One region of the Bradyrhizobium sp. IC4060 genome, then DNA from elsewhere that is predicted to be linked to it. Evidence: predicted binding sites of a transcription regulator. Region 1 holds the regulator's gene; each other region holds the start of a gene.

Evidence for each region. Region 1 encodes PhoB, which activates phosphate uptake and scavenging genes when phosphate is short. Its sites were predicted from a motif close to TGTCATNNANCTGTCAT; they were not measured.
Region 2: a site for PhoB is predicted at 5,998-6,014, ahead of I6F16_RS02860 (DUF47 domain-containing protein). Genes of this name have one in related genera too.
Region 3: a site for PhoB is predicted at 5,897-5,913, ahead of ugpB (sn-glycerol-3-phosphate ABC transporter substrate-binding protein UgpB). Genes of this name have one in related genera too.

The regions. Positions count from the first base shown of each region.
Region 1 is NZ_JADYVJ010000010.1:183,343-190,909, forward strand. It holds gene apaG (Co2+/Mg2+ efflux protein ApaG) at 1-9, shown strand, start outside; gene I6F16_RS27875 (Hsp33 family molecular chaperone) at 170-1,177, opposite strand; gene argF (ornithine carbamoyltransferase) at 1,443-2,378, opposite strand; gene I6F16_RS27885 (aspartate aminotransferase family protein) at 2,378-3,586, opposite strand; gene I6F16_RS27890 (GcrA family cell cycle regulator) at 4,046-4,558, shown strand; gene phoB (phosphate regulon transcriptional regulator PhoB) at 4,858-5,565, opposite strand; gene phoU (phosphate signaling complex protein PhoU) at 5,588-6,304, opposite strand; gene pstB (phosphate ABC transporter ATP-binding protein PstB) at 6,316-7,137, opposite strand; gene pstA (phosphate ABC transporter permease PstA) at 7,134-7,567, opposite strand, start outside.
Region 2 is NZ_JADYVJ010000001.1:575,345-582,911, forward strand. It holds gene I6F16_RS02830 (NnrU family protein) at 1-372, opposite strand, end outside; gene I6F16_RS02835 (hypothetical protein) at 443-1,021, opposite strand; gene I6F16_RS02840 (ABC transporter substrate-binding protein) at 1,098-2,075, opposite strand; gene I6F16_RS02845 (peptide chain release factor 3) at 2,123-3,745, opposite strand; gene sugE (quaternary ammonium compound efflux SMR transporter SugE) at 3,904-4,218, shown strand; gene I6F16_RS02855 (inorganic phosphate transporter) at 4,211-5,215, opposite strand; gene I6F16_RS02860 (DUF47 domain-containing protein) at 5,310-5,954, opposite strand; gene I6F16_RS02865 (branched-chain amino acid ABC transporter permease) at 6,112-7,080, opposite strand; gene I6F16_RS02870 (branched-chain amino acid ABC transporter permease) at 7,082-7,567, opposite strand, start outside.
Region 3 is NZ_JADYVJ010000008.1:87,561-95,127, forward strand. It holds gene rpsA (30S ribosomal protein S1) at 1-180, opposite strand, end outside; gene cmk ((d)CMP kinase) at 447-1,085, opposite strand; gene aroA (3-phosphoshikimate 1-carboxyvinyltransferase) at 1,082-2,419, opposite strand; gene I6F16_RS24360 (TIGR02300 family protein) at 2,578-2,985, shown strand; tRNA gene I6F16_RS24365 (tRNA-Ala) at 3,080-3,155, shown strand; gene I6F16_RS24370 (MarR family transcriptional regulator) at 3,261-3,719, opposite strand; gene I6F16_RS24375 (organic hydroperoxide resistance protein) at 3,875-4,300, shown strand; gene I6F16_RS24380 (CaiB/BaiF CoA-transferase family protein) at 4,481-5,683, shown strand; gene ugpB (sn-glycerol-3-phosphate ABC transporter substrate-binding protein UgpB) at 5,966-7,282, shown strand; gene ugpA (sn-glycerol-3-phosphate ABC transporter permease UgpA) at 7,330-7,567, shown strand, end outside.

The DNA.
Region 1 (7,567 bases):
TTGAATTAGAGAGGCGAGTTCGCCGTAACCGGGGCATCCAGTACGCCGCGGCCTCTCGTTGCGATCAGCATCGTCTCGGAGTACTGGATCGCCCGATCAAGTCGGGCGATGACACCGCGCGTGTGGCACTGCTCCACTCGACATTGCGAGTGCAGCGACGCGGGTAGGCTCAGGCGTCCTCGACGCCCGCCTCGTGGGGCGTGAACTGATACACCGACGAGCAGAACTCGCAGGTGACGACGACCTTGTCGTCCTTGACCATGGCGGCGCGGTCGTCGTGCGAGAAGCTCTTGAGCATCGCGGCGACCGCATCGCGCGAGCAGGAGCACCGCGCCTCGAGCACCTGCGGATTGAACACGCGCACGCCGCGCTCGTGGAAGAGGCGGTAGAGCAGCCGCTCGCCGGAGAGCTCGGGATCGATCAGCTCGACGTCTTCGACCGTCTCGATCAGCGAGCGTGCCTCGACCCATGCATCGTCTTCCGCGACGCTGTGCACCTCGGTGCCGTCGGGCGCATCGCCGGGATGCAAGTCCGCCTGCCGCGCGCGCTCCGGCGCCTTCGGCAGAAATTGCATCAGCATGCCGCCGGCGCGCCAGCGATGCTTGCCGCCGTCGCTCGAGCGCCACTCCTCGCCGACCGCGAGGCGCACGCGCGTCGGGATCTGCTCGGAGCGCAGGAAATATTCGTGGGCGGCGTCTTCCAGGCTGCCGCCGTCGAGCGCAACCAGGCCCTGGTAACGGCTCATGTCGGGGCCCTGGTCGATGGTCATGGCGAGATGGCCGCGGCCGAGCAGCGTGCCGGAATCCTTGGCCGTGCCCAGGCGCGAGGCGTCAAAGCGCGCATAGGCGCGCAGGCGGTCCGGGGCCTTGTAGTCGACCACCAGGAACGACACCGGACCGTCGGTCTGGGCCTGAAGAATGAAGCGGCCCTCGAATTTCAGCGTCGAGCCGAGCAGCGTCGTCAGCACGATGGCCTCGCCGAGCAGCTTGCCCACGGCTGCGGGATAATCGTGCTTGGTGAGGATGTCGTCGAGCGCGGGGCCAAGCCGCACCAGGCGCCCGCGCACGTCAAGCGCGTCGACCTCGTAAGGCAGCACGGCGTCATCGATCGGAACCGATGATGGCGCGCGAACCGGGCCTTCAGGCCCGGTGTTCATGTCAGGAGACTGGGAAACCATGGCGCTTTATCTGGGGTCGGAGGGCGGAAATGGAAGGGGGCGCGTTCCGGATGCGATGAGGGTGCACAACGCTACAGCAAGCTCGGTGTCGTCCCGGGGCGCGCAACGCGCGAGCCCGGGACCCATAACCACAGGACCACGTCATCGAGCGAGATGGCAACTCCGAGTCTTCGCCAAACGACTTCCTGTGGATCTGCGCGCGCTTTTGGCGCGCTTGTGCGGGACGACAATTGCGTGTGAGGCCGCAGCCGGGCTTCCAGCGCGCCTACTTCACCGCGTCGAAGCACCAGGCCAAGATGCCCTTCTGCGCGTGCAGGCGGTTTTCGGCCTCGTCGAACACGACCGATTGCGGCCCGTCGATCACCTCGTCGGTGACCTCCTCGCCGCGATGGGCCGGCAGGCAATGCATGAACAATGCGTCCGCCTTGGCCAGCGACATCAGCTTGGCATTGACCTGGTAGGGCTTGAGCACGTTGTGGCGGTGCTCGCCCTCCTTGTCGCCCATCGACACCCAGGTGTCGGTGACGACGCAATCGGCGCCGCGCACGGCGGCTTCCGGATCGGTGCCGAGCACGATCGGCGCGCCCGTCGCCTTGATCCAGTCGCGCATGGCCTTTTTCGGTGCGAGCTCCGGCGGCGTTGCGACATTGAGCTGGAATTTGAAGCGCTCGGCGGCATGGGCCCAGGACGCCAGCACGTTGTTGTCGTCGCCGGTCCAGGCCACCGTCTTGCCCTCGATCGGGCCGCGATGTTCCTCATAGGTCATGAGGTCGGCCATCACCTGGCAGGGATGCGAACGCCGCGTCAGGCCGTTGATGACGGGCACGGTGGCGTTGGCCGCAAGCTCCAGCAGCGCATCGTGGTTGAGGATGCGGATCATGATGGCGTCGACATAGCGCGACAGAACCCGCGCGGTGTCGGCGATGGTCTCGCCGCGGCCGAGCTGCATCTCGGCGCCGGTGAGCATGATCGCCTCGCCGCCGAGCTGGCGCATGCCGACGTCGAACGAGACGCGGGTGCGGGTCGAGGGACGCTCGAAGATCATCGCCAGCGTCTTGCCCTCGAGCGGCCTGACCGGCTGCTGCGCCTTCTGCTTCGCCTTCATCGCCGAAGAGGCGGCGAGCATGCTCTTGAGCTCCGAGAGCGGCAGCTCGTTGATATCCAGGAAGTGCTTGGGAGCTTTGTTGGGCGTCGTGCTCATCAGCTTGCCGCCCGCTTGGTCTGGCTGGAGGAGATCGCAGCGCAGGCGCGCTCTAACCGGCCGACGCTGTCCTCGATCTCCGCTTCCGTGACGATCAGGGGCGGCAGGAAGCGCACGACATTGTCGCCGGCCCCGACGGTGAGCAGCTTTTCGGCGCGCAGCGCCGCGACGAGATCGCCCGAGGGCACCACCGCCTTGATACCGATCAGCAGGCCCTCGCCGCGCACCTCGCTGACGATTTCGGGATGACGATCGATCACGGAGGCGAGCTTCTGCTTGAGCAGCAGCGACATCTTCTGCACGTGGTCGAAGAAGCCGGGCTTGAGCATGACATCGAGCACGGCGTTGGCAGCCGAGATCGCGAGCGGATTGCCGCCGAAGGTGGAGCCGTGCGAGCCGGGCCCCATGCCGGCCGCCGCGTCCGCGGTCGCCAGCACCGCACCGATCGGAAAGCCGCCGCCGAGCGCCTTGGCGAGCGACATCACATCCGGTGTGACGCCGGTGCGCTTGTAGGCAAAGAGCTCGCCGGTGCGGCCCATGCCGGTCTGCACCTCGTCGAAGGCGAGCAACAGGCCGCGCTCGTTACAGAGTTCGCGCAGCGCCCTCAGGAAGGCGTGAGGTGCAGAACGAACGCCACCCTCGCCCTGGATCGGCTCGATGAGAATGCCGGCGGTGTGCGGACCGATCGCCTTCTTCACGGCGTCGAGGTCGCCGTGCGGCACCTGATCGAAGCCGTCCATCGGCGGACCGAAGCCCTCGAGATATTTCGCAGAGCCGGTGGCGGCGAGCGTCGCCAGCGTGCGGCCATGGAAGGCACCCTCGAAGGTGATCATGCGGTAACGTTCCGGATGCCCCTTGGAGAAGTGATGGTGGCGCACCAGCTTGATCACGCCTTCCAGCGCCTCGGCGCCGGAATTGCAGAAGAACACGAAGTCCGCAAAGCTCTCATTGCAGAGGCGGCTTGCGAGCTTCTCGCCGTCAGGGCTCTGGAACAGGTTCGACATGTGCCAGAGCTTGGTCGCCTGCTCCTGCAACGCCTTGACCAGCGCGGGATGGACATGGCCGAGCGCATTCACCGCGACACCCGAGGTGAAATCGAGATAGCGATCGCCGTTGGTCGCGATCAGCCAGCAGCCTTCGCCGCGCTCGAAACCGAGGTCGGCCCTGGCGAAAACGGGGAGCAAATGCGGCGCTGCGCTGTTAGTCATGACGTCACTTGAATGTTGCGGACGGTGTGAGGCATGCATTGCGCGACGCACCATCGACCGGCCCCGGAAAACGAAACGTGCCGCCTTTTAAGGGCGGCACGTGGCACTATCTTATGCCTGGCAAGACGGGTGTCAATGCCGCCCGGAAAGCCTCGCGAAACGCTGATTCCGTAGTCTTGCGGTGCCGATTTTGCGGGTTTTTCACCACGGAACATGTGGAAGCGAGTCGGCGGACTCTTGCGCGGGAGTCACGCCATATTGTAGCGTTTGGACTGTCAGATACGACATCTCGTGCAGCAGTTCTGATCCCAGAAGTCCTCATGTACCGGCGTAAACGTTCGGGCGTCTTGAGCGCGCCCGGCGAGCCTTAAGGGATTCTGACGGCACGGGTTTTTCAAGGCTAAAGCATTCGCTGCGAAGGCCCCAGGATGGCAGGCGCGCAGCGAGGGAAAGGGTGCAATGACGGTTTTGACCTGGTCCGATGATCGCGTCGAGCAGCTGAAGAAGCTCTGGGAGGCCGGACTTTCGGCCAGCCAGATCGCGGCGGAGCTCGGCAATGTGACCCGCAATGCCGTGATCGGCAAGGTGCACCGGCTCGGCCTGTCCGGCCGCGCCAAGAGCCCTTCATCGGCAGCGCCGCGGCCGCGCAAGGCACGGCCCGCGCAGCATATGATGCGGGTGACCCGCCCCGTCGCGCGCGGCAACACCGCGTTGGCGCAGGCCTTCGAGGTCGAGTTGGAAGCCGAGCCGGTTACCTACGACAACGTGGTGCCGATGAGCCAGCGGCTGTCGCTGCTGGAATTGAACGAGGCGACCTGCCACTGGCCGGTCGGCGATCCCTCGAGCCCGGATTTCTTCTTCTGCGGCGGCAAGGCGCTCTCCGGCCTGCCCTACTGCGCCCAGCATTCGCGCGTGGCCTATCAGCCCGCAGCGGACCGCCGTCGCGCAGCACCGAAACCGGGCACGCGGTGAGCTTGCGGAATTCCCTGATCGCCAAGCTTTGATCGCCAAGCTTGATCGCCAAGACTGCAGCCGTCACACGATGACGGCTCCCAATCGTTCGGTGTCATCCCCGCGAATGCGGGATCCGTAACCGCGGGGCGCAATCGTTGCGCGAGATGGTCACTCCGAGTCTTCGCCAAACCACGTCCTGTGGCTAATCGCGAAGAGCGCAAGCGCTCGCGCTGAGATCCCGGGCTCACGCTGCGCGCGCCCCGGGATGACGGCCGAGATCGGCGCCGCAGTTCGCCAAACCAGCTGTCGCTGGCGCCTTACGTCTGCTCAGCCTTCGCGAAGCGATCGTCCAGCGCGTAGCCGGCGCCGCGGACGGTGCGGATCGGGTCCTGCTCGCGGCCGAGATTGAGCAGCTTGCGCAGGCGGCCGATATGCACGTCGACGGTGCGCTCGTCGATGTAGATGTCGCGGCCCCAGACGCTGTCGAGCAGCTGCTCGCGCGAGAACACGCGGCCGGGATGCTCCAGGAAGAACTCCAGCAGGCGATATTCGGTCGGACCGAGATCGATCGGCCGGCCCGAGCGCGCCACGCGGCGCTTGTCGCGGTCGAGCTCGATATCGCCATAGGCGAGCACGGTGGCGAGGCGCTCGGGGCTCGCGCGCCTGAGCAAGCCCTTCACGCGCGCAAGCAGCTCCGGCACCGAGAACGGCTTGACGATATAATCATCCGCGCCGGTCGCGAGCCCGCGCACCCGTTCGCTCTCCTCGCCGCGCGCGGTGAGCATGATGATCGGCAGCTGCTTGGTCTCGGGGCGGGTCCGAAGCCGCCGGCACAGCTCGATGCCTGACAGGCCCGGCAGCATCCAGTCGAGCACGATCAGATCGGGAATGTGCTCCTTGAGGCGGGTGTCGGCGTCATCGCCGCGCATCACCGTCTCGACGTCATAGCCGTCGCCTTCGAGGTTGTAGCGAAGAAGCTCGGTGAGAGCTTCCTCGTCCTCAACCACCATAATGCGTGCGCCCATGTGGTCGTAGCTCCTTAAGTCGTCAGGTGTTCGGCACCGTCGTGGCGAAGGTCGTCATGTCGCCCTTCGGCCGCTTGTCGGTGATCGCCTGGCCCTCGATCATGTAGAACACGGTCTCGGCGATGTTGGTGGCGTGGTCGCCGATCCGCTCGATGTTCTTGGCACAGAACATCAGGTGGATGCAGAACGAGATGTTGCGCGGATCCTCCATCATGTAGGTGAGGAGCTCGCGGAACAGCGAGGTGCAGATGGCGTCGACTTCTTCGTCGCCCTTCCACACCGCCATCGCCGCCGGCAGGTCGTGCGCGGCATAGGCGTCCAGTACCGACTTGACCTGCTGCTGCACGAGGTCGGTCATGTGCTCCAGGCCGCGGAACAGCTTGAGCGGATGGAAATCCGTCTCCAGCGCCGCGACGCGCTTGCCCATATTCTTGGCGAGATCGCCGATGCGCTCGAGATCGGTCGCAACGCGCATCGCGCCGACGATCTCGCGCAGGTCGACGGCCATCGGCTGGCGGCGGGCGATGGTGAGCACGGCGCGCTCCTCGATGCGCTTCTGCAGCGCGTCGAGCTCGACGTCGGTGGCGACGACGCGCTGGCCGAGCGCGACGTCGCGGCGGATCAGCGCGTCGACGGAATCGACGATCATGCGCTCGGCGATGCCGCCCATCTCGGCGACCAGGCGGGTGAGCTCCTGAAGGTCGCTGTCGAAAGCCTTTACGGTATGTTCAGAACCCATGTTCCGTCTCCTCAGCCGAACCGGCCGGTGATGTAATCCTGCGTGCGCCGATCGCTCGGCGACGTGAAGATCTTGCTGGTGTCGTCGAACTCGATCAACTCGCCGAGATACATGAAGGCGGTCTTGTCGGAAACGCGCGCGGCCTGCTGCATGTTGTGGGTGACGATCGCGATCGTGTAGTTCTCGGACAATTCCTGGATCAGCTCCTCGACCTTGGCGGTCGAGATCGGGTCGAGCGCCGAGCAGGGCTCGTCAAACAGGATCACCTCGGGCCGCACCGCGACGGTGCGGGCGATGCAGAGGCGCTGCTGCTGGCCGCCGGAGAGCGACAGGCCGGAGGCATTGAGCTTGTCCTTGACCTCGTTCCACAGCGCGCCACCGCGCAGTGCCTTCTCGACGCGGTCGTCCATCTCGGACTTGGAGATCTTCTCATAGAGACGAATGCCGAAGGCGATGTTCTCGTAGATCGTCATCGGGAACGGCGTCGGCTTCTGGAACACCATGCCGACCCGGGCGCGGAGCAGGTTGAGGTCGAGCTTGGGGTCGAGGATGTTGGTATGGTCGAGCAACAGCTGACCGTCGGCGCGCTGGCCCGGATAGAGGTCGTACATCCGGTTGAAGATGCGCAGCAGGGTGGACTTGCCGCAGCCGGACGGGCCGATGAACGCCGTGACGCGGTTGGTGCCGAGCGCCAGGTTGATGTTCTTCAGCGCGTGGTGGTCGCCGTAGTAGAAGTTGAGGTTGCGCGCCGTGACCTTGGCGGGCGCCTCGGGCAGGGGCTGCGAGCCGGGATGAACGGTCGGCGCGCTGACGGAAACAGACATTTCACTCATTTTGCAGTCCTCTCGGCGCCAAGGATGCGCGCGCCAATGTTAAGGGCAAGCACGGTCAGGGTGATCAACAGCGCGCCGCTCCAGGCGAGTTGCTTCCAATACTCGTAGGGGCTCTGCACGAAGTTGTTGATGGTGACAGGCAGGTTCGCCATCGTCTTGTTCAGGCCGAGGCTGAAGAACTGGTTCGACAGTGCCGTGAACAACAGCGGCGCGGTCTCGCCGGCGACGCGGGCGGTCGCCAGCAGCACGCCGGTGATGAGGCCGGAGCGCGCGGCACGATAGGCGATACGCTTGATCACCAGCGAGCGCGGCAGGCCGAGCGCGCTGGCAGCTTCGCGCAACGGATTCGGCACCAGCAGTAGCATGTCTTCGGTGGTGCGCACGACGACCGGGATCACGATGACGGCAAGCGCCAGCGCGCCCGCAATCG
Region 2 (7,567 bases), on a different contig from region 1:
ATCGCCATTGGCGAGCAGATGCGCCGCCGCCCACAGCTTGATGCCGGCCAGCATCGGATGCTTCAACGTCGCATAGATGCGGCCACGCATGTAGGACGCCACCACGAGGATGACTGCAGGCAGCATCAAGGCCAACGCGATGTGCTTCATCGCCTTCGGCGGATACCAGACGTCGATCCAGCCGGAGCTGCGGTAGTGGGCATAGCCCCAGATGATCAGCGCCAGCCCCGCGAGTGAGACCGCCGAATAGAGGAGCTTGTAGGTCCCCTCGCCCAGCCTCGCGATCGCCTGCGCGCGGGCCTTCCGTCTGGTTGTGAAAATATGGGATGCAAAAAACAGCACCAGCCCCAGGATCATGACCAGCAGACCCACGACATCCTCCCCGCAAAGCAGCCCCCGCCACTGAGGTATCATCGATCGGCCGATGCTCGCAACTCGCGCGCTATTTGCCGAGCTCCCGATTGTCGACATAACGGATCGCGATGGGCCGCCCGGCCAACGCCCCGCCGAGCCCGCTGGTCAATTTCAGCGGCAGACAGGCCTTCAACGATGCATTGATGGCGTTCAGATAGGTCGTCCGGGTGTCCGCCGGCACGCCCGCAGTCGCGTATGTGAGGCGCGGCGGGCCGATCAGGCCGCCGGTCTTGTTGAAGCTGAAGCGCACCGACATCTGCATGCCTGCGCGCGCATGGTCCGATGGCGGCGACCAGCAGCTGCGCAGCGCGGCGAAGAGGTCGCCGATCGTGTCGAGATCGTGATCGGGCTTCCGGTATTTGGCGCGGTCGGCCTCGGCAGGCACGCTCTCGATCGTGAGCTGGAGGTTCTGGCCGTAAGGGTAGTCGATCTCGGGAATACAGGGGCCGGGCTCGAGCGGGCTGCAATAGGATGGCGTGCAGGGCTCGCCGTCGAGCACGCTGCAAGGCTCGTGCGCGAACGGAATCGGATTGATCTGGCGTCGCTGCGCGTCGGCGGCGATCGAGGTCATTGCCAGCAAGGCAAGAACAAGAATGCAGCGCCACATGTACCGGGACCGCAATGGCATTTGCAACAGGTGGCGACGGCTATGAAAGCTTCAAGGCTGGCCGCGATGGTTCGCTTCACTCGACAATCTGATCCGCTTGCGCCACCAGCGTGGGCGGTAAATTCAGCCCCAACGCATTGGCTGTCTTGAGATTGAGCAGGAACTGGAATTCATTCGGTTGCTGGACTGGCAGGTCTGCGGGACGGGTTCCTCTCAAGACGCGGTCGACATAATCCGCCGAGCGACCGATGAGCTGCGTAATCGAGACTCCGTAAGACATCAGCCCGCCGTCCGTGACGAAGGACGGGAACGGATACATCGCCGGCAGACGATGCGCGGCCGCCAAGTTCAGAATCAATTGCCGATGAACGAGTGGAAATGCGTCGGGAAAGATCAGCAGCCCGCCGTCTGGCTGCTCTGCAAAGCGGGAGATCGCCTGTTCGAGCTCGGCGGCGTTGTGCGCCGGCGCCGGAACGAGCTGGAGCTGGACTGCCGGAATGGCCGCCTGCACAGACGGCATCAAGATCATGGGCGCCGTTCGCGGATTGAAGATTGCGGCAACCCTCCGTATCGCGGGTGCCGCCTGCTTGAGCAATTGCAGCCACTTGCCCGCCATTTCAGGCTCGAAGGTCGTGAAGCCCGTGATATTTCCGCCCGGCTTGCCCAGACTTTGAACGAAACCGGCACCCACGGGATCGGCAACGACCGTGAAGATGATCGGCAAGGTCGGCGCACGTCGCCTCAGGGCTTCCACAGAGGGAGTGCCGATTGCCAGAAGCACATCCGGCCCCCACTTCACGAGCTCCGCCGCCTGGGCATCGGCAACATTCGGATCGCCGGCCCACCAGCGATACTCGATATGGATGTTGCGCTCCTGTTCCCAACCGAGTTCACCCAGACGCTGTCTCAGTTTCTGGTAGCCGGCCTGGCTCTCCGGATCGCTCGACCTGCCTCCCGCCAACACACCGATCCGCCGCACATTCCCCTGCGCGGATGTGCTCAGCGGATAGGCCGCCGCGCCTGCAACGAGCATGATGAATTCGCGCCGCCTCATGACCGTCGACCTCGCTGTCCTGCTTCACGGAAAAGGTCTGGGAAACATTACCCCTTCTTCTTGACATCCTTGACGTTGCTGAACTCGATGCCCTCGGCGCGCTCCCGGGTGTAGCCGAGGTAGAACTCGTTCCGGGCGAGATAGACGGGATCGCCATCGACATCGTCGGCGATGCTCGAATTGTTGGCGGCGATGAAGCTGTCGAGCTTCTTGCGGTCCTCCGAGGAGACCCAGCGCGCCAGCTGGAACTCGCTGACCTCGAATTCGACCGGCAGCGAATATTCCGCCTCGAGCCGGGCCTTGAGCACGTCGAGCTGCAGCGCGCCGACCACGCCGACCAGCGCCGGGGCGCCGTCGCGGGGTCGGAACACCTGCACCACGCCCTCTTCCGACATCTGCTGCAGCGCTTCCTTCAGCTTCTTCGCCTTCATCGCGTCGGTGAGACGGACACGGCGGACGATTTCCGGCGCAAAGCTCGGCACGCCGACGAAGTTGAAATCCTCGCCCTCGGTCAGCGTATCGCCGATGCGCAGCGTGCCGTGGTTGGGAATGCCGACGACGTCGCCGGCGAAGGCTTCGTCCGCGACCGAGCGGTCCTGCGCGAAGAAGAATTGCGGGCTCGACAGCGGCATGCTCTTGCCGGTGCGCACGAGCTTGGCCTTCATGCCGCGGCTGAGCTTGCCCGAGCACAGGCGCGCAAACGCGATGCGGTCGCGGTGGTTGGGATCCATGTTGGCCTGGATCTTGAACACGAAGGCGCTCATCCTGGGATCGGTGGCCTCGACCTTGCGCTGGTCGCTGTCCTGCGCGCGCGGCTCGGGCGCAAACTTGCCGAGGCCCTCCAGGAGGTCTCCGACGCCGAAATTACGCAGCGCGCTGCCGAAATAGACCGGCGTCAGATGTCCCTCGCGGAACGCGTCCAGCTCGAACGGCTTCGACGCCTCGGTGACGAGCTCGAGCTCGTCCTTCACGGCGGAGACGTCGAGATTGGCGTTGAGCTTGGCGAGCTCTTCGATCTCGATCTCGAGCGCCGCGCCGGTCTTGGCGCCGCCGCCTTCGAGCAGGCGCACGCCGCCATTGACGACGTCATAGGTGCCGAGGAAGTCGCGGCCGCGGCCGACCGGCCAGGTCATCGGCGTGGTGTCGAGCGCCAGCGTCTTCTCGATCTCGTCGAGCAGCTCGAACACGTCGCGACTCTCGCGGTCCATCTTGTTGATGAAGGTGATGATCGGGATGTCGCGCAGACGGCACACCTCGAACAGCTTTCGGGTGCGCGCCTCGATACCCTTGGCCGCGTCGATCACCATCACGGCGGAATCGACCGCCGTCAGCGTGCGATAGGTATCTTCCGAAAAGTCCTCGTGGCCCGGCGTGTCCAGCAGGTTGAAGACGAGGCCCTCGAACTCGAAGGTCATCACCGAGGTCACCACCGAGATGCCGCGTTCGCGCTCGATCTTCATCCAGTCGGATCGCGTGTTGCGCCGCTCGCCCTTGGCCTTGACCTGGCCGGCGAGGTTGATGGCGCCGCCGAACAGCAGCAGCTTTTCGGTCAGCGTGGTCTTGCCGGCGTCGGGATGGGAGATGATCGCAAAGGTCCGCCGCCTCGCCACCTCGGCGGCAAGCGGGGAACGGGCCGGCGATTCGGCTGTGGTGGCGGCGATGTCGGACATGGCGGGAGCGTGTGGCAGGGAAAACGGGCCTGATCAAGCCTCATTTGGTGATTGCGAAGGTGTCCGGCCAGCCCCATATCCCCCTTTTGGGAGGACGACCTCCCTGCCCATCAGCACACCAGCCGCGGGGACGACCCTGCCTTGAATGGAGGGTCGTCATGGCCTGGAGCATCCTGTTCGTCGCCGGTCTCCTCGAGATCACCTGGGCCATCGGCCTGAAATACACCGAGGGCTTTAGCAAGCTTGTCCCGTCCGCGGTCACGCTCGCGGCCATGGCCGGCAGCGTCATCCTGCTCGGATTTGCGCTCAAATCCCTGCCCGTCGGAACCGCCTATGCGGTCTGGACCGGCATCGGCGCGGTCGGCACCGCGACGCTCGGCATGGTTCTGTTCGGCGAGCCGGCGACGGCCTTCCGCCTCGCCAGCATCGGCCTGATCGTCGCCGGCATCATCGGACTGAAGCTCGTCACTTGACGAGCTGGACCACCCACCAGGTCAGCGCGGCCACGATGCCTGAGGCCGGGATCGTGATCACCCAGGCATAGACGATGGAGCTTGCGACGTTCCAACGCACGGCCGAGACGCGGCGGGCGGCGCCGACGCCGACGATGGCGCCGGTGATGGTGTGGGTGGTCGAGACGGGAACCCCGAGATAGGTCGCCATGAACAGGGTCACCGCGCCCCCGGTCTCGGCGCAAAAGCCCTGCATCGGGGTCAATTTCGTGATGCGCAGGCCCATGGTGCGAACGATGCGCCAGCCGCCCATCAGCGTGCCCAGCGCCATCGCCGCCTGGCACGACAGCACCACCCAGAACGGCACCGAGAACTCGCTGCCGAGATGGCCCTGCGAATAGAGCAACACCGCGATGATGCCCATGGTCTTCTGCGCGTCGTTGCCGCCATGGCCGAGCGAATAGAGCGAAGCGGAGACGAATTGCAGGATGCGGAAGGCGCGGTCGACCGCGAACGGCGTCGAGCGCACCGAGGCCCAGGACACGATCGCAACCAGCGCCATTGCGAGCAGGAAGCCAACCAGCGGCGACAGCACGATCGCCAGCACGGTCTTGGACAGGCCGCTCCACACCGCGGCCGAAATACCGGCCTTGGCCAAGCCGCCGCCGACGAGCCCGCCGATCAGCGCGTGCGACGACGACGATGGAATGCCGAGCGCCCAGGTCACGAGGTTCCAGACGATGGCGCCGACGAGGGCTGCGAAGATCACCTGGGCGTCGACGACCGCGGGATCGATGATGCCGGTGCCGATGGTCTGGGCGACGTGCAGCCCGAACACCAGGAACGCGATGAAATTGAAGAACGCGGCCCAAAACACCGCGAATTGCGGCCGCAGCACTCGGGTCGAGACGATGGTCGCGATCGAATTGGCGGCGTCGTGCAGGCCGTTCAGGAAGTCGAACAGCAGAGCGACGGCGATCAAGCCGACCAGGACGGGAAAAGCCAACGCAGCATCCACGGCGAGGCCCCTACGCTTTGCGCATGATCTCCGCGCAAACGCGTTCCGCGTTCGTCGCGAAGGAAAACCGCTGCACACTTTTCCGGATCATGCTCTAAACTTGCTCAATGACGATGCTGTTGATTTCGTTCGCAACGTCATCGAAACGGTCGGCCACCTTCTCGAGATGGTCGTAGATCTCGACCCCGACGATGAAATCCATCGCATTGCCGTCGCGATGCTTGAGGAACAGCTCCTTCAGGCCGATGTCGTGGAGATCGTCGACACGGCCCTCAAGCTTGCCGAGCTCCTCGGTGATCGCGGTCAGCATGGCGACGTTCTTGCCGATCTCCTGCATCAGCGGCAGCGCACGGCCGACCAGATTGGCGCATTCGATCAAGAGTCCGCCGATCTCGCGCATCGGCGGCTCGAAGCTGCGCACCTCGAACAGCATCACGGCCTTGGCCGTCTGCTGCATCTGGTCGATGGCATCGTCCAGCGACGTGATCAGGTTCTTGATGTCGCCGCGGTCGAACGGGGTGATGAAGGTGCGGCGCACCGCCGTCAGCACCTCGCGGGTGATATTGTCGGCGTCGTTCTCGAACTGGTTGACGCGCTGGCAATAGACCGGCGTCTCCTCGCCCCCGTTGAGCATGCCCTGGAGCGCGACCGCGCCCTGGATCACGGTCTGGGCATGGCGGTCGAACAGGTCGAAGAACCGCTCTTCCCTGGGCAGGAACGCACGAAACCATCGCATCATGGGGACAAACTACCGGTTGGAAAATGGTCAGGCCCGCAAGGGCTGTCACAAAACTGTCATAGACCATTTTCGATCCGCGCGCGTGTCGCCTCACGCCCGCGGAGCCGGATCATCCACCGCTTTCATGCATCAATGAAACTGATGCAATACCAGTTACTTAGAGCGATCGCCGGAAGTAATGCGCGATTTCGCCGACGACGCCGCGGCGGAAGGTGAGCACGCAGACCACGAAGATCGCGCCCTGGATCACCGTCACCCACTGGCCGAAGCCGGCCAGATATTGCTGCATGGCGATGATCACGAAGGCGCCGACCACGGGACCGAAAACGGTGCCGAGCCCGCCGACCAGCGTCATCAGCACGACCTCGCCCGACATCGTCCAGTGCACGTCGGTCAGCGAGGCGTTTTGCGCCACGAACACCTTCAGCGCACCGGCAAGGCCGGCGAGCGTCCCCGACAGCACGAAGGCCAGGAACTTGTATTGGTCGGTGCGGTAGCCGAGCGAGATCGCGCGCTGCTCGTTCTCGCGGATCGACTTCAGCACCTCGCCGAACGGCGAGTTGATGATGCGGAAGATCAGGAGGAAGCCGGCGAGGAAGCCGACCAGCACGACATAGTACAGCACCGTCGGCTTGGACAGATCGAGCACGCCGAACATGCGTCCCTGCGGGATGCCCTGGATGCCGTCCTCACCATGGGTGAACGGGGCCTGGAGATAGATGAAGTACAGGAGCTGCGACAGCGCCAGCGTGATCATCGAGAAATAGATGCCCTGGCGTCGGATCGAGATGTAGCCGGTGACGATCGAGAGCACGAACGCCGCGGCGACGCCGACGAGAATGCCGAGCTCGGGCGGCAGCGCCCAGACCTTCAGCGCATGCGCGCTGCAATAGCCGGCCGTGCCCAGAAACATCGCGTGGCCGAACGACAGCAAGCCGCCATAGCCGACCAGCAGATTGAAGGCGCAGGCGAGCAGCGCAAAGCATAGCGCCTGCATCACGAAGAACGGATAGACGCCCGTGAACGGCACCGCTGCGAGCAGCAGCGCCATCAATGCGAATACAATCATCTCGTCGCGCATTGCGCGCGGGGTCACAGGAAGCGTGTCGTCCGTCAGGGTTGTCATCTCAGGCCGCCCTTCCCGTCAATCCCGTCGGCTTCACCAGCAGCACCAGCACCATCAGCACGAACACGACGGTGTTGGAGGCCTCGGGGTAGAAATACTTGGTCAGGCCCTCGATCACGCCGAGCGCAAAGCCGGTGATGATGGAGCCCATGATCGAGCCCATGCCGCCGATCACCACCACCGCGAACACGACGATGATGAGGTCGGCACCCATCAGCGGCCGCACCTGGTTGATCGGCGCCGAGAGCACGCCGGCGAGCGCGGCAAGGCCGACGCCGAGACCGTAAGTGAGCGTGATCATGCGCGGCACGTTGATGCCGAAGGCACGCACCAAGGTCGGATTTTCGGTCGCGGCGCGCAGGTAGGCGCCGAGCTGCGTCTTCTCGATCAGGAACCAGGTCGCAAGGCACACCGCCAGTGAGAACACGACGACCCAGCCGCGGTAGATCGGCAGGAACATGAAGCCGAGATTCATGCCGCCCCTGAG
Region 3 (7,567 bases), on a different contig from region 1:
CGCGACGCGGCCCTCGGTCTTCAGGCCGACGTCGATGACGGCCATGTCCTTTTCAATTGCAACCACCTTGCCCTTGACGACGGAGCTTTCCTGCAGGTTGCCACCTGCGAAGGACTCGTCGAGCATCGCGGCGAAATCGTCGCGCGACGGGCTATAGGTATCAGCAGAAGTCGAAGCCATTTGTTCTCCAGTTGCGGATGTCTTGCCGGCCGTTGGGTTCATGGGCGCATCGCGCGCGCAGTGTCGGAAGGTCCGCAAGACCTTCGAGCGACCGCTCGTTGCCCTGATCTAGCGACCAGAACAGCGGAAGCGGGCCGGCTGAGGCCCGCGCGTTCGATACGTTGAAAGCTTGTCCGGAACCTGGATCGCGCCGGTCCCGAAACCGGGACGAAGCGTATCGACCTCAAAGAGCGGGAGCGGGCACTTCCTCCAATGACGGCGGCGGCTTAACCCCGCGACCGGCCCGCTCGGACAGCCTCGATAATGTCGATGGCGGCCCGGACGCCGCCTTCTATATCCAGTTGGGAGTTATCTAGCAAGTAAGCATCCGGGGCCGGTTTCAGAGGCGCAATCGGCCGATTCTTGTCACGTTCGTCACGCTGGAGGATGTCGGCGAGCACGGCCGCCTCGTCCGCCTCCTCGCCCCGCGCTTTGGCCTCCATGGTGCGGCGCCGCGCGCGGACCTTGGGGTCGGCGACCACGAAGATCTTCACGTCGGCATGGGGGCAGATCACGGTTCCAATATCGCGGCCGTCGAGCACGGCGCCGGGCGGATCGGCGGCGAACTGGCGCTGGAAATTGACCAGGACCTCGCGAACCCGAGGGATTGCCGAGACGATCGAGGCCCCCTCGCCGGCCTTCTGGGTCTTCAGCGCAGGATTACCGAACTTTTCGGGATCGAGCTCCAACGCGGCCTGCACCGCGGCCGCCTCATCGTTGAGATCGTGCCCCGACTGCATCAAGGCGTAGGCGACCGCGCGATAGATCACGCCGGTATCAAGATGACGATAGCCGTAATGGTGGGCGAGACGCTTGCCGAGCGTCCCCTTGCCCGAAGCCGCGGGCCCGTCGATGGCGATGATCATGAAAACTCGGCCCCTAGCGAACGCATCATCGGAATGAAATCCGGAAAGCTGGTGGCGATGAAGGCGGTGTCGTCGACCGTAACAGGCTGATCGGAGGCGCAGCCCATCACCAGCGCGGACATCGCGATGCGATGGTCCATATGGGTGGCGACAGTGCCGCCGCCCGGGACGTGGCCGCGACCCCTTACGATCAGATCGTCGCCGGAGACCTCGACCTTGACGCCGTTGACGCGCAGCATGGCGGCGGTGGCTTCAAGCCGGTCGGATTCCTTGACGCGCAGCTCCTGCAGGCCGCGCATGATCGTGGTGCCTTCGGCGAACGACGCCGCCACCGCCAGCACCAGATATTCGTCGATCATCGACGGCGCGCGCTCGGGCGGCACCTCGACGCCGCGCAGCTTCGACGCCCGCACGCGCAAGCGCGCCATCGGCTCGCCGGCATCGCCGCGCACTTCGCTCTCCTCGATGGAGGCGCCCATTTCGCGCAGCGTGGTGAACAGCCCAGTGCGCAGCGGATTGGTCATGACGTCGGACAGCACGACATCGGAGCCCTCCACGATCAGCGCCGCGACGATCGGGAACGCAGCCGAAGAGGGATCGGCGGGCACCACGACATTGGCGCCATGCAGCTCGGGCTGGCCCACCAGCGTGATGCGGCGGCCGTGCCGGCCTTCCTGGACCGAGGTGATGTCGGCGCCGAAATGCTTCAGCATCAGCTCGGTGTGGTCGCGGCTGGCCTCGGTCTCGATGACCGTGGTGGTGCCGGGAGCGGCGAGGCCCGCCAGCAGCACGGCCGATTTGATCTGGGCCGAGGCGACCGGGGTCTTGTAGACGATCGGCAGGGGGTCGCGCGCGCCCTGGAGGGTCAGCGGCAGGCGCCCGCCCTCGCCGCCGGCGGTGACTCTGGCACCCATCTTTTCCAGGGGATCGAGGATCCGGCGCATCGGACGGCTGCGCAGCGAGGCGTCGCCGTCGAACACCGCCGAAATTGGGCAGCCGGCGACGGCGCCCATGACCAGCCGGCAGCCGGTGCCGGAATTGCCGAAATCCAGTGCTGCCTTGGGCTGGGCGAAGCCTCCGACCCCGACGCCGTTGACGGTCCAGGCGAAATCGCCGGTGCGCTCGACGCTGGCGCCCAGCGCCTGCATCGATTTGGCGGTGTTGAGGACGTCCTCGCCCTCGAGCAGGCCCGAAATCCTGGTCTCGCCGACCGCGAGCGCGCCCAGGATGAGGGCGCGGTGGGAGATCGACTTGTCGCCGGGCACCCGTACTTTCCCGGTCAGGGGACCGCTGGCGCGAGACTGGAGCGGCCTCGGTTGGTCGGAATGGGTCAAGATTGTGTCCTTGAATAGGCCCGGTGGGCTGGCGCGCAGGTACCACATGGTCCGCGCCCCGTCACGGGCATGTCGTTCTCCCGTAATGCGCTATTGACAGCGGGCCGCCAACTAGCCAAGTGAAGCACCGCTTTTCAGACATTCCCAGGATTCCTGCCGTGGCCAAGTCCGAACTCGGAACCAAACGTATTTGCCCGACCACGGGCAAGAAGTTCTATGACCTCAACAAGAATCCGGTGATCTCGCCCTATACCGGCGAAGTGGTGCCGATCGCCCCGGTCGCTCCTGCCCGCGGCCCCCGTGCGGCCGAGGCCCGCAACATGGCCCAGGACAACGCGCCGGAGCCGGCGGAGACCGAGGAGTTGGTCTCGCTCGAGGAGGCCGATGCCGAGGAGAACACCGGCAAGGTCAAGGCGGTCGTGCCCGAATCGGAGGACGATATCGAGGTCGACGAGACCCTCGATGACGATGACGACGACGATTCGACCTTCATTGCCGACGAGGAAGAGGGCGATGAGGACGTGACCGACATCATTGGTGATGTCGGCGGTGATGAAGAGACTTGAGATCAGCCCTGATCTGTGAAAAAGGGTGCACCGCGCGAGTCGGAAGGCTCGCCGGTCCGGGGTGATCGACCAGGTTCACTCCGTCTAGGGTTAAGGGGCCATAGCTCAGCTGGGAGAGCGCTTGCATGGCATGCAAGAGGTCGGCGGTTCGATCCCGCCTGGCTCCACCACGCTTCGCCCTCCGGGCTACGCGTGGCGCAGCCGCGCGGAGCCCGAAGGGTGAAGCGTGGTGTCCGGCGAAGCCCGAAGGGCGAAGACGGACTCTACGAAAACCCCTACTCCCCGATCACCGCATTCAGCCGATCCCTCAGCGCGACGATCTCGTCCTTCATCGCGACCAGCTCCGACACCGAGCAGTCCGATGCCGCCAGGATCGATTGCGGCACGCTGCGGGCCTTTTCCTTCAGCGCATGGCCCTGCGGCGTCAGTCCGATCAGAACCTGGCGCTCGTCCTCACGCGAGCGGGTGCGCCTGACGAGATGGGCGGCCTCGAGGCGCTTCAGCAGCGGCGTCAGCGTGCCCGAATCCAGGAACAGCTTCTCGCCGATCTCCTTGACCGGCACGTCGTCGCGCTCCCACAGCACCAGCATGACCAGATATTGCGGATAGGTCAGGCCGAGCCGATCGAGCAGCGGCTTGTAGACGCGGTTAAAGGCGTGCGTAGCGGAATAGACCGCGAAGCAGATCTGGTTGTCGAGACGAAGCGGGTCTACCGCCGTTGATTTCCGGGCCATGAAGAATCCTGCGCGTTTCTCCCATTCTGGGCCCGGCCGGCGCCAGATTCAATTGCGAACAATTAAATGTGAGGCGCGACGAATTAGATTGCGCGCAATCTAATTGTCTGCGATAAAGCTTGCACCCCAACCCGGAAAGACCCGAGGAGACGACAATGTCTGTGAACGTCCTCTACAAGACCAGCGCCAAGGCCACCGGCGGCCGCGACGGCCATGCTGCGACCCTCGACGGCGCGCTCGACGTCAAGCTCACCACGCCGAAGGAGCTCGGCGGTGGCGGCGGCGCTGGCAACAATCCCGAGCAGCTGTTTGCGGCCGGCTATGCCGCCTGCTTCATCGGCGCGATGAAGTTCGTGGCCTCGCAGGGCGGCCCGAAGGTGCCTGCCGACGCCTCGGTCACCTCGACCGTCGGCATCGGCCCGCGCTCCGAGGGCGGCTTCGGCCTCGATATCGACCTCGCGGTCTCGCTGCCGGGCCTTGCCCGCGCAGACGCCGAGGCGCTGGTGGCGAAGGCGCATCAGGTGTGCCCGTACTCCAATGCCACGCGCGGCAATGTCGACGTTCGCCTGACGGTGGTCTGATCGGCAGCGCGGATTGGCTGGCCCGGGAATCCCCCCTCGGGCCGGCCGCATCCGAGGGAATTTGCCACCCCGCGGCATGGCTGCACGCCGGCGCATGCGGCTCCACGCTCGGCGCCATTGCCGGCGCAAACAAACCTCGCTAGGCCTGTGAGCCAATGATCGACACAGGGAAGCGAAGGCATGACTGAAGCAGCAACGGGCGCCATGAGCGGACTGCGCGTCATCGATCTCACGCGCGTGCTCGGCGGTCCCTACTGCACCCAGATCCTCGCCGACCACGGCGCCGACGTGATCAAGGTCGAGCCGCCCGCGGGCGACGAGGTGCGTGAATGGGGCCCTCCGTTCCACGAGGAGGATGCGGCCTATTTCGTCGGCATCAACCGCAACAAGCGCTCGATCGGCCTCGACCTCGCCTCCGAGGGCGGCCGAATCGTGCTGCTCAAGATGCTGGAGACCGCCGACGTCCTGATCGAGAATTTCAAGCCGGGCACGCTGGAGAAATGGGGCATCGGCAACGACGTCCTCAGCAAGAAATATCCCCGCCTCGTGCATTGCCGGATCTGCGGCTTCGGCGCCGACGGCCCGCGCGGCGGCAACCCCGGCTATGATGCCATCATCCAGGCCATGACCGGCATGATCGCGGCGACCGGCTCGCCCGAGAGCGGGCCGATGCGGATCGGCGTGCCCTTGGTCGACATCACCACCGGACTTTATGCGGCAATCGGCATATTGATGGCGCTGTCGGAGCGGCAGCGCTCCGGCAAGGGGCAGTTCCTGGAGACGACGCTGTACGAGACCGGCCTTGCCATCATGCATCCGCACACCGCGAATTATTTCATGCATGGCAAGCCGCCGGGTCTCACCGGCAACGAGCATCCGAACCTCGTGCCTTACGCGATCTTCCCGACCAAGACCGACAACATCTTCATCGGCGTCGGCAATGACGGCACCTTCCGCAAGCTGGCGAAGGAGATCGGCAAGCCCGAGCTCGGCACCGATCCGCGCTTTGCCCGCAACAAGGACCGCATCGCCAATCGCGAGGCACTGCGCGCCGAGCTTGCCGCCGTGTTCAGCCAGCACGAGGCCGAGCCGCTGTGCAACCGCCTGCTCGCGGCCGGCCTGCCTGCAGGTCCCGTGCAGAAGATCGACCAGGCGTTGACCAATCCGCACACGATCGCGCGTGGCGATATTATCGAGAAGGACTGGTACAAGGGCGTGGCCTCGCCGATCCGGCTCGACCGCAGCAAGCCGAGCCTGCGCCGCGTGCCGCCGAAATTCAGCCAGCATGCGGCCGAGGTGCTGGGCGAGTTCGGCTATTCCAAGACCGAGATCGACGCGATGGTCGAAAAAGGCACGGTCTGCGGTCCCGAGCGGAAACGCTGAGCTAAGGCGAGCGTCAACGGTGGTGCGCTCCCTCTCCCGCTTGCAAGTGGGAGAGGTTCGGAGCCCGCGGCACGATAGTGCCTCATCTCAATGCCGCACTGCGGCGCGCGCACGCATGTGCAGCGCGAACGAGTTGGCTGACGGCTCCGTCTTGGCCTATTTGACAACTTCCCATTTGGCCGCGCTTGCTGCTTTCGTTTCTCCCGCTTACACAGTCATGTGAACGTCATATGGCGCTGCTAGCGCAAGCGCTTCTTTAGTGACGGGCAAGGGAGGTTCTTGATGGCTCTTCGACATTTTGGCACGGCGGCGGCCGTCGCACTCACAATTGGTCTCGGCGCGTCGCCGGCGCTTGCCGTGACCGAAATCCAGTGGTGGCACGCGATGACCGGCGCCAACAACGACGTCATCGTCAGGCTCGCCAACGATTTCAACACCACGCAGAGCGACTACAAGGTGATCCCGACCTACAAGGGCAACTACGCCGACACGATGAACGCCGGCATCGCCGCGTTCCGCGCCGGCAACGCGCCGCACATCATGCAGGTGTTCGAGGTCGGCACCGCCACCATGATGGCAGCGACCGGCGCCGTGAAGCCGGTCTACAAGCTGATGGCCGAGACCGGCGAGAAGTTCGATCCGAAGGCCTATCTGCCTGCGATCACCGGCTATTACTCGACCTCGAAGGGCGAGATGCTGTCCTTCCCGTTCAACTCGTCCTCGACCGTGATGTGGGTCAACCTCGACGCACTGAAGAAAGCGAATGTCGAGGTGCCGAAGACCTGGCCCGAAGTGTTCGACGCCGCCAAGAAGCTGAAGGCGGCCGGCCACGCCACCTGCGGCTTCTCCAACTCCTGGGTCACCTGGGTCAATCTCGAGCAGCTCTCCGCCTGGCACAACGTGCCGCTCGCCAGCAAGGCCAACGGCCTCGACGGTTTCGACACCGTGCTGTCCTTCAACGGTCCGCTCCAGGTCAAGCATCTCGAAAATCTGGTCGAGCTCCAGAAGGACAAGACCTACGACTATGCCGGCCGCACCAACACCGGCGAAGGCCGCTTCACGTCGGGCGAATGTCCGCTCTACCTGACCTCGTCCGCGTTCTTCGGCAACGTCAAGGCGCAGGCCAAGTTTGCCTTCACCGCGGTGCCGATGCCCTATTACCCGGACGCCAAGGGCGCGCCGCAGAACTCGATCATCGGCGGTGCCTCGCTCTGGGTAATGGGCGGCAAACCGGCGGACGATTACAAGGGCGTCGCCAAATTCTTCTCCTTCCTCTCAGACACCGATCGCCAAGTCTACATCCACAAGGCCTCGGGCTATCTGCCGATCACCAAGGCAGCCTATGAGAAGGCCAAGGCGGATGGCTTCTACAAGGATCAGCCCTATCTGGAGACGCCGCTGCTCGAGCTGACCAACAAGGAGCCGACCGAGAATTCGCGCGGCCTGCGCCTCGGCAACATGGTGCAGCTCCGTGACGTCTGGGCGGAGGAGATCGAGCAGGCGCTGGCCGGCAAGAAGACCGCCAAGCAGGCGCTGGACGCGGCCGTCGAGCGCGGCAACACCATGCTGCGCCAGTTCGAAAAGACCGCCGTGAAGTAAGGCGACAAGCGGCAGGCCGGTCCCCCGGCCTGCCGCGCTGGGGCATCATGCAAAAGCAAGCCATTTTCCAATCGAAGCTGTTGCCCTATGCGCTGGTTGCGCCGCAACTCGCGATCGTCCTGATTTTCTTCTACTGGCCGGCCTTGCAGGCGATGATCCAGTCGTTCCTGCTGCAGGACGCCTTCGGCCTGTCGACCAGCTTCGTCTGGTTCGAGAACTATATCGAGCTGTTCAAGGAGCCCGCCTATTTCGAGGCGATCCTGCGCACCTTCTTCTTTTCGTTCG